3 regions of the Nitrosospira lacus genome follow, and region 2 is predicted to be linked to each of the others. Evidence: riboswitches for the same ligand, from Rfam matches in the RefSeq annotation. Region 2 holds a riboswitch; each other region holds the start of a gene.
The links. A riboswitch is a leader RNA that binds a small molecule or an ion and turns the genes downstream of it on or off. The one in region 2 is predicted to bind cyclic di-GMP.

Region 1 (3,275 bases), 340 kb from region 2:
GCCGGCAAGCAGTTGCTCCAGGGATTCGCGTTGGCGAATAAGGTGAACGTGGTCACCATCCACCATGACCTCAGCGGCACGGGGGCGGGTATTGTAGTTTGAGCTCATGCTCATGCCGTAGGCTCCGGCGGACATAATGGCTAGCAAGTCGCCCTGAGACAATGCCAGCTTCCGGTCATGCCCCAAAAAATCGCCTGTTTCACAAACGGGCCCGACAATCTGATATATTTTCTCATCGCCGCCATTCGCAATAACCGGCAGGATTTCATGGTAGGCGTCATAGAGTGCCGGACGCATCAGGTCATTCATGGCGGCATCCACGATGGCGAAATCCCGATGCGGGGTATGTTTGAGATACTCGACGCGCGTAAGCAATACACCGGCGTTGCCCACCAGCGCGCGGCCAGGTTCGATAAGGATGCGCTGGTTACGTGGGCCGATCGCGGCACACAATGCCGTGACGTAGTCTTTCGCCGCGGGCGGATTTTCTCCCAAATAGCGAATGCCGAGACCGCCGCCCAGATCCAGATGATCGATAGTAAATCCCAGCGTTTCAAGGCGAATCAACAGGCCAAGTATTTTCCCGCAAGCTTCGACAAAGGGGCCCAGTTTGGTCAATTGTGAGCCGATATGGCAATCCAGTCCGCTGATGCGCAAGTTGGCAAATTCGCGTGCGGAGGCATAAAGCTTCTCCGCCTCTTCGAAGGGCACACCAAATTTGTTTTCCTTGAGACCAGTGGAAATATAAGGGTGCGTCTTTGCGTCCACATCGGGATTGACCCGCAGGCTCACCGGCGCGATTTTATTCAACTCACCCGCCACCCGGTCCAGCACGGCCAATTCCGCTTCCGATTCCACGTTGAAACAGAATATTCCCGCAGCAAGCGCCGCCCGCATCTCATCCGGTTGCTTGCCCACTCCCGAAAACACCACTTTTTGCGGATCACCGCCCGCTTTCAGCACTCGCTGGAGTTCTCCCCCGGAGACAATATCGAAGCCGCTGCCGAGACGGGCGAGTAAATTGAGAATAGCCAGATTGGAGTTAGCCTTGACTGCATAGCACACCAGATGGTCGCGTCCGCCGAATGCGGCGTCGAATTCCCTGTAAGCCGCAACGAGCGCCGCGCGTGAATAAACATAGCAGGGCGTGCCGAATTCGCGGGCAATGCGATCCAGTTGAACCGATTCACCGTACAGCCTCCCATTGCGATAATCAAATGAAGGAAAACCACTCACTTCTTTTTCACTTCGTCCGGGGATTGCTGCGATGACTGCGCAGGTTGTTCTTGCGGAAGATAGAGAGGCCCCTTCAGGCCGCAGCCATTGAGCAGCAAGAGCAGCAGGGAAGCGGTGCAGAATTTATGCATGGAGCGATACCGGAATGATGGATATGAAATGAAATACTAACATAAAGGTCAAGAATCTCTGAATGAGCCTCCCCAGGTCAGCCAGCAATCAACGGAGAATTTTATTCAGACGATTGGCAGCGTCATTGCGGCTTGCAATTCTTTTATCGATCTTGCACTGATAGGTGTCTTCCTCCATGGCATGCGCCTAATAGCTCATGCATATAAATCCCGGCGAAGCATTTGCTGTCATTCTCTTCCATTAAGCTTTTGACGTACCGTAAAGCCACACCCGTTGCGAGACGGGGCCGGAAAATCCAGGATCTGCCAAAACCATCGCTTGCTGAAGAAACCGGTCCGCATGCAGATAGCCGGAGTGCCAGTATGCCATTGTTTTACACCATAAATCTTTGAAACCAAATTTTTGGGAGGGTCGCTCATGAGTTATCTAAGACCATTGCCGGGCTTGCTGTTTGCCCTCGCGATATCGGTTTATCAGCCGCTCGGATACGCGGCGGTATCAACCTCTTATAGTTTTGCAAATATCACGCATAACAACGCGGGAGCCGAGGCGGATGGGGAAGCGAACCTCAAGGTTGAGGTGATAGATCTTGGCAGCCATCAGGTGAGATTCAATTTTACCAACACTTCCACTTCTTCCCTGACCGATGTCTACTTTGACGACGGTACGCTTCTCGGGATTGCATCCATTACGTCTTCATCGGGAGTGAATTTCTCGCAAGGGGCCAGTCCGCCCAATCTTCCCGGCGGCAATTTAGTCAGCCCCGCTTTTGTGACAACCGCCGGCTTTCTGGCGGATTCCAATGCACCTGTCTCGGGGAACGGTGTTAGCCAGGGTGAATGGCTCGCCATCGATTTCGACCTGACTGGCGCTCAGACATACAGCAGCGTTATCAACGCGCTCGCACTCCCGAACAATGGCGGAACCGGCGACTTGCGCATCGGTTTGCATCTGCAACGGTTTGCGAGTGGTGGCGGCAATGAGAGTTTTATCAACCTATCTTCTCCTATTCCTGAACCTGAAACCTATGCCATGTTCATGGCTGGCTTGAGTCTGATGGGCTTTCTGGCGCGCCGCCGTAAACCCCTTGAATAGGGCCGGTCCTGAGACACGGAGGGGGACGCCCCTCTGTGTTTTTCAGTGCCTGGAAGTCCGCGTCGCCAAATTCCTTGAGCAGTTAGACCTAACGAAGCAGTTTCTTAGCCTCGTTGTCCATCGCCCTTTTTTTATCGAAACGGTATCTATGAATCATACCTGTACAGGATGGGCAACTATCGGACGTTGCTATCATCCAAGCCTCTTCAACTCCTTCCTCGCTGCCACATAATCCGGATAGACGCGTCCCACCGTTTGCCAGAAAGCCGGCGAGTGATTCATCTCGATGAGGTGCGACAATTCATGCGCCACGACATAGTCCACCAGATGAAGTGGCATTTGAATCAACCGCCAGTTGAGATGGACAATGCCATGTGTGTTGCAACTGCCCCACTGGGTTCTGGCGCGCGATAGCCGCAACTGCGGCAGCGCAACGCCGAGCTTATCCGCATACAGCGCGATTCGTTCGCTGAAGCATGCGATTGCTTTGTTGCAATACCAGTCCATTACGATTTTTTCGATTTGCCGTGGGGTTAGGACGGAAAGCAGCGGCAATTGCATCTGCCTGTCTTCAGTTCCTGTCTTCATCGTTGCCCGAGTCATTTGCGTGACCCCGGCAGCTCTCGCCGCCAACTGCCAGGGTTCGCCCAGCAGCGGGAAAATGGCTCCTTCTTCCCATACCGGTTCGTACAATTTTCGAGTTCTCCATTCATCGAGTTTTTCCACCACCCAATCGGCCTTGTTTCGCAATACCGATTCGACCCAGTGCAACGATTCTCTTAATGGAATGCGGACGGTCAGGCCCTCGCTGT
Region 2 (3,275 bases):
TCAATCGCAACCTGAACCGCGGTCCCCGCTGCAACCGGAAGCATCGCCACTTCCTGCCTTACCTGATCCATCCACTGCGGCGGGCTCGGCTTCCGCGCCACCCGCCTACTGAACGCACTCGACCGGGTTCGAGGAACCATTCGTCGGGCATTCCAGGCATGAAGCGGTCGGGAATCGGGCTGCACTGAGGTGATCTCTATGGGGGGCCCGCACTTCGATGCGGAGCCGCACCATCCCGTGTTGCCGCGCCTCGGCCCGAGTCCCAAAAACCGCACAATCCACTCTGTCCAATTGCGGGATTCAGGCTTACCAATCTTCTTGAATCTCCATCCGCGCCACGCCGCCATGGGCGTCCATGTGCATTCGATATGATCCTTTGTGCTCCTATCATATTCACGAATTTGACACATGAGCTTAATTATTTTGTCATCCAAAGCGCTGAAAATAGCCGAGCTCCCGAAGTTGAGCAAAATACAACTTTACCGATGGTGTGGCCGGGTATGCGACACAAATAAAATCAAGGCATAAGAGGCATCATGGGGGGAACCATTACTCTCACGGAACGAGAAATGGAGTATCTGTTCCGGATCATCGACTCATCGACCTCCATCTTCCGGCGTCATCAATTCTTCCTCTGGTCTCAAGGCGAGTTACAAGGCCTTTTGCCGCATGGCATGCTCATATGCGTGTTCGATGAGGGGTCCGGCCAGTCGATCAGCATCGAAAAATTCAGCCGCACCGAAATAGGCGAAATCATGTTTTCCGAGCTTTGCCGGCCGGATGGCGGCATCGTCTTCCGCGTGATGTCGGCATGGAGCGCGGGCCGGAACCGGCCATTTCTGGTTTGTCCGAATAATCTCAATGGCATTACCTACAAGCATTTCGCGAATGATCTCAAGCGCGGCAACCTGGAGCGCGTCGCGGCGCATGGAATGTTCGATGCCAATGGCCGGACGAGCAGCCTGTTTGCCTTCACGCAGATTTCCGGTGCGTTGACCGAGCGCCACGCATACTTTCTCGAACTGCTCACACCTCATATGCATATGGCACTGGTGCGAATGCTATTCCACGAGCGTCATCACCGGCCTGGGACCATGGTGGAAAAAAGCAGAAAGCTCATCACGGACCGGGAGACGGAAGTTCTGCGCTACGTACAGATGGGCAAGAGCAATCTTGAAATTGGGAGCCTGCTTAAAATCAGCCCGCTTACCGTTAAAAACCATATTCAAAAAATACTGCGCAAATTGAATGTCAACAACCGGGCGCATGCGGTGGCCAAGGCGATGGCATTGAAGATCACGCTCTAGTGATCATTTGGAGTTCGGGAGCTGTTGTGTTGTAGTCCGAACGACTTATGAAAAATTTTCCGAATTATCGATTTGCCGTCACATAAGGTCTTTAACCTGAAAGGGCGGCAGAAACAGGGTTGAACCTGCTATTGATCAGGTGTCGTTACGGTTCAGAAGGAATAGATAGGAAGTACTACAAAAATCACGGTTGAGTTTCATGAGCACTTAACCGTCACTGCATATAGTGGCAAGCGTCCGGCAGGAAGTGCAAGCGCTTCACGCCGGAGGGGAACAAAGCCAAACCCGTTGCGAAGCGGGGACGGAAAGCTGCGGGCCTAAGCGTGAGCGGAGGTAGCCGGGTTGCTCCAGGATGGCTGATCAGGTGGGCCACGAGCCGCATGGGTCAGCCGGTTGAAAATCGGATATCAGGCGCAACTCATTTAACCTTTTAGGAGTATCAGTAATGAAAATGAACTTCAAGCTTAAGGCACTCGCGGTCGCCGCCATCATGGCAGCCTCGGCGCCGGCTTTTGCCGCCATCGACGGCGGCCCGACCGGCAACGGCGAACTCCTGCTCAACGTACGCTACTACGGGGGCGATTCCGCTACCTCCGGTGGGGATGACATCTCGGCCCTGTTCGATCTGGGCTTAAAAATGAACGATGCGCTCGCCGCGAACAGCAGCCTGACCGGCCTCACCGGAACGTGGAACCTTAACTCCGGTGCCTACGGCGCCTCCTGGAATCAACTGTTGAGTTTTGTCGGTGCGGCCAATACGGGCAAAATCGAATTCAATGTGATCGCTCTGGACGACACCGACCGGAATCTCGCCGGCGGTTCGCGCTATCTGACCACGGGCAGCGTGGATGCCTGGCCGAGCCAAGGGAATACGAACGTGAAAGGATTTAACGGCATGGATCAGTATCTCACCGCCAACAACAGCCGCGGCACCCATGCCACCGACGCCAACGGCGCCAGTGTTGCCACGCCGACAGATGCCCCCAATACCTTCTTCGGCGCAATTGGCGGTTTGACCCAAGGTGACAACTGGTTGGCGAAGACCACGGTCGACACCACCCAGGTACTGGGTACGGAGCAGAACTTCTGGTTCCTGACGACTTCCTCCACTTCCAATCTCGCCCAGGCCACCAAGACACCTTTTGGTGTTGACCTGAATCACGACGGCGTTATCGGCGCGGGCGAGTTCACCAAGGTTACATTGAACGAAGCCGGTGTCCTCAACATCACCAGCCCGGTGCCGGAAGCCGATACCTGGGCCATGCTGCTGGCCGGGCTCGGCATGCTCGGCGCGATGGTCCGCCGCCGGACAGGGGTCTGAACCACCCCCACTCGCTTCTTCGACCCGCTTCCGCCTCCCTTTGGGGAGGTGGGGCAGGAATGAATACGCTATCAACCAGTTAAAAGGATATCGAGATGAAAATGAAACTGAGTAAAATCGCGCTGGCCGTGGCCGCGCTGGGTACGGCCCCGGCTGCGTTCGCTCTCACCCCTGCACAGGTTGCCGCCGGTCCCACCACCTACGTGTGGTTGTCCGGTGCGTCCGCCCCCAGCAATGCCGTGTTCCGCAGCGTGATGTCGCTGTGCAATGGCTTGGCCGGCAACGGCGGCGCCAATGACGCCCACATGTACCTGGAAAGCACCGGCACCGAGCCCGGCAAAAGCAGCGGCGACCGGGTCGCCTACGCCTGCACCATGAGTGCCGCCGCCGGTTCGCTGGCAGGCAAGAAAGTGGTGGTGTACCATACGGTTGAAGGCGGTTCCTTCAACGCCTACGCCCCGCATCTGAGCATGGCGGGCGAGCCCAATCCCAACGGTTATCTACCGGGCAATATCAAGCGCATCAATAACCTGGCGTTGCTGGGTGGTGCCGGTAAATGCGCCGCAGGCGCCGCCGGCAGCACCAACGTCGTCCTGAACGGCGTGTCCTATCCCATCGGGCGCTACAACAGCTGTAGCGACACGGTT
Region 3 (3,275 bases), 860 kb from region 2:
TAAAACCCGAACCTATTGATACGTCTGTGCACTGGGCCAGGCATCCACACCGGCCCAGTCCTTTTTTGGATCTGGCAACAGCGATTTTGAGAGTTTGGTTGAGTAATGCTGCCCTCTCGATTGCTCCGTGTTTAATAGGATCTCTATTAATAGGTTCTCCATTTAAATGAATCGAGCTCCCGGTGAATGCGCCGAGTTGTATCAATATCCGGAGCCGGCTGATTTTGTCGGAATTTCTTACATTGCCTTATTGAGGCCTCCTTCCTCCGGATGTCACCGATTCTTGAATTTAAATGCATGTTGGCGACGCATAAGGCATCTTATTATTAGGGCCTGTTAACACTTATTTCGCACCCGCGTTTTTTGTGCGCACCCCGAAGGGACGGGACGGATTTCATCCAGCCCTTCGTTACTCGCCGCTTACGGAGGTCTCCTCCGCCGCGCGGCTCATGCCTCGTGCTGGAGAAATCCGTCGCCGTCGCGGGTGCGAAATAAGTGTTAACAGGCCCTAAATAGCCGACAGCCGCCTTGGAGGCGGCTCCCACCGATATCCATAGAAGATTAACTTTTTCGTCGTTCAGAGCGAGTGATTCCTGGCCCTTGAGCAAATAACTGACGGAAAAATTTACATATTTTTAATAAGGTTATATATTAACTATAATAATCAATATATTATAATCATTCTCTATCTGGCACGACATTTGCTTTGTTATTAATCGGGTCACTTAATACTTGGAGAATGAATCATGAACATAAAAAAAGTTTTTAAAGCGAGTGCCACAATTGCTTTGCTGGGTGCATTTTACTCAGGTAGCGCATCCGCAACGCTTCAGCTAGGCACAGGATTGATCGGGGGTTCAGGAGATGTCCAGAATGTGCTGCTTACGCAACCCGGGGTTCTCGATACTCTCGTAGTCGGCGAGCTTAATCAGACCCATCAACTCGTCAACTTTACCAGTAACGAAAATATTATAGTTCCTGGAGGCGGGCAGGCGCGTATTGAGGCCGCCGATGGTTCCTTTAATCATATCGAGTGGGGGCTGGACGATCCGCTTCTCGGCTTTGCGAAAGTGCAGTTCAATATCGATGCCGGAGCGAATGGATCTGCGAATATTTTCCTGATCGATCAGTTCGGTGCGACTTTCAGCTTCCTGAACCAAGCCTTGGATGGGTCGGGACAGAACTTCTTCACCGGCTTTTCCCTGGATAATCAGGTGATCGTAAGAGTAATCATCGACAGTGCCTCCGGAATGACGGGTATCAGCGACTTGGAGCAAGTCCGCCTTGGTCCTACCGATCGTACAGTACCCCCTATTGAAATACCGGAACCCGCAACACTGGCGCTTCTTGGCCTGGGTCTATTGGGTATCGGCATATCACGCAGACACAAAAAGCAACTAGCCTGATCTGCTTAATACAGGCCTGACAACAGACCCGCTTCGGCGGGTTTGTTATTTGGTACGACCATGGAAGTGCATTAAATAGGCGCCTATGCGCGTCGTTCCCAAGCATGCAAGCAATCATCATGGTTGTGTTTGCATTTTTCTGCATGGAATGGCGGATGTCCCGGAATGTACGTACGGAAATGTAAATCCACGCAGGATTTTGTACAGGTTTAAGGCGTATTCATCAGCAAGGGATTGCCGGTCCGGTTTTTCCTATCCATTTTCACTCTTCGGCGAGTTGTACTTCAGTCCAATAGGCGGCGCGCGTCATCCATGCAATGATGACGCAACATTTTTAGATCTGCAAAGGGCAAACCCCGTGAAAACGGGGGACGCAAAGTCATCGGTCTACCGGGCAAAGGCCCCAGGACGGCAGGACTGCCAGATAACGCCGCTTCCCTGATCAATGTCATAGATTGACGGGAATCAAGCAAGATGCTCGGATGGACTTTATTGTCCGGCGCTAGAGCATTTTTCAATCCAGGCCTATTCCGGTAGTTCCGCCTCCACACCACGAGGAGGAACTTCAAATGAGCATCAGCAATCAGGCATCACCTTCCGGCATTTCAGGGCTGGCTACCTGTGTATTTCCATCAAGTGGCTTGAAACCTGTTACACGCGCCCGGTTCGGTTTGGTCGCGGTTATATTGGCGGCCTGCATGGGATTCCATCCAACCATTTCCGACGCCGCACCCCCGGAAGTCAAGGGACCGGGCGCTGGTTCCGAGACATGGGCAAAAGGACGGATCCTGGTGGTGCCCCGTGCCGGGCTGCCCGAAAAGGAGCTGGCAAAGATACTTGGTGCCCATGGCGGCAAGGGCAGGAAGATCGGGCAGAGCGACTTGTACATCGTGGATTTGCCGGGTAATGCCTCGGAAAAAGCCATTGCCGCGCGGCTCGCCCATCACCCGCACCTCAAGTTTGCGGAGCCCGACTACCTTGTAACCCCCGATTTCGTGCCGAATGATCCCTATTATGGCAGTGCGTGGCACTTACCTAAAATTGGCGCAGCATCCGCGTGGGATGGTGCCCAGGGCGCCGGAGTAACCATTGCTATCCTGGACTCGGGGGTCGACAGCGCGCATCCCGATCTCGCCGCGCGCATGGTGCCGGGATGGAATTTTTATGACAATAACTCCAATACATCGGACGTATATGGCCACGGCACCAAGGTAGCCGGCGCGGCGGCAGCGGCAGGCAATAACGGGGTGGGTGTCGCATCCGTTTCCGGTCAATCGAAAATCATGCCCATCCGCGTCACCAATACCAGCGGTGCTGGATATGTAAGCATGCTGGCGCAGGGGACGACATGGGCGGCCGACCGTGGGGCGCGTGTTGTCAATATGAGCTTCGCCCTGATAGCGGGCAGCTCGACGATCCAGAATGCGGCGCAATACATGAAGAACAAGGGCGGGCTGGTGGTAGTGGGTGCGGGTAACAGCGGTATCAATGAAACTTATGCGCCCACCACCACACTGATCGCGGTATCTGCCACCGACAGCAATGACGCCAAGGCCAGCTGGTCGAGCTATGGCAATTTTGTTGCTGTGTCCGCACCAGGAGCCGGTATCTGGACTACAACCCGGGGTGGGGGCTATGGGGCGGTATCCGGTACCTCGTTTTCCAGCCCGGTTACCGCCGGTGTCGTGGCGCTCATGATGTCTGCCGCCCCTACGTTGCAGAACACCAAGATCGAAAGTCTGTTGTTCTCAACCGCCGTTGATTTGGGTGCTGCCGGACGTGACCCCTATTATGGCTATGGGAGGGTTAATGCGGGAGCAGCGGTAAAGGCTGCCGTTGCCGCTGTTCCTGTAGCGGACACTCAGCCTC

Region 1: it holds a riboswitch for cyclic di-GMP, as region 2 does, so the genes downstream of both, EBAPG3_RS15385 (PEP-CTERM sorting domain-containing protein) here and EBAPG3_RS03500 (PEP-CTERM sorting domain-containing protein) in region 2, are expected to answer to the same signal.
Region 3: it holds a riboswitch for cyclic di-GMP, as region 2 does, so the genes downstream of both, EBAPG3_RS07310 (S8 family serine peptidase) here and EBAPG3_RS03500 (PEP-CTERM sorting domain-containing protein) in region 2, are expected to answer to the same signal.

Annotation. Positions count from the first base shown of each region.
Region 1 is NZ_CP021106.3:1,106,885-1,110,159, forward strand. It holds gene lysA (diaminopimelate decarboxylase) at 1-1,236, opposite strand, end outside; gene lptM (LPS translocon maturation chaperone LptM) at 1,233-1,367, opposite strand; cyclic di-GMP riboswitch class I at 1,622-1,730, shown strand; gene EBAPG3_RS15385 (PEP-CTERM sorting domain-containing protein) at 1,786-2,463, shown strand; gene EBAPG3_RS04885 (M48 family metallopeptidase) at 2,656-3,275, opposite strand, start outside.
Region 2 is NZ_CP021106.3:770,080-773,354, forward strand. It holds gene EBAPG3_RS03490 (type II secretion system protein) at 1-112, shown strand, start outside; gene epsA (XrtB/PEP-CTERM-associated transcriptional regulator EpsA) at 537-1,307, shown strand; cyclic di-GMP riboswitch class I at 1,576-1,657, shown strand; gene EBAPG3_RS03500 (PEP-CTERM sorting domain-containing protein) at 1,753-2,628, shown strand; gene EBAPG3_RS03505 (hypothetical protein) at 2,724-3,275, shown strand, end outside.
Region 3 is NZ_CP021106.3:1,633,399-1,636,673, forward strand. It holds gene EBAPG3_RS07300 (S8 family serine peptidase) at 1-3, shown strand, start outside; gene EBAPG3_RS07305 (PEP-CTERM sorting domain-containing protein) at 747-1,406, shown strand; cyclic di-GMP riboswitch class I at 1,745-1,831, shown strand; gene EBAPG3_RS07310 (S8 family serine peptidase) at 1,976-3,275, shown strand, end outside.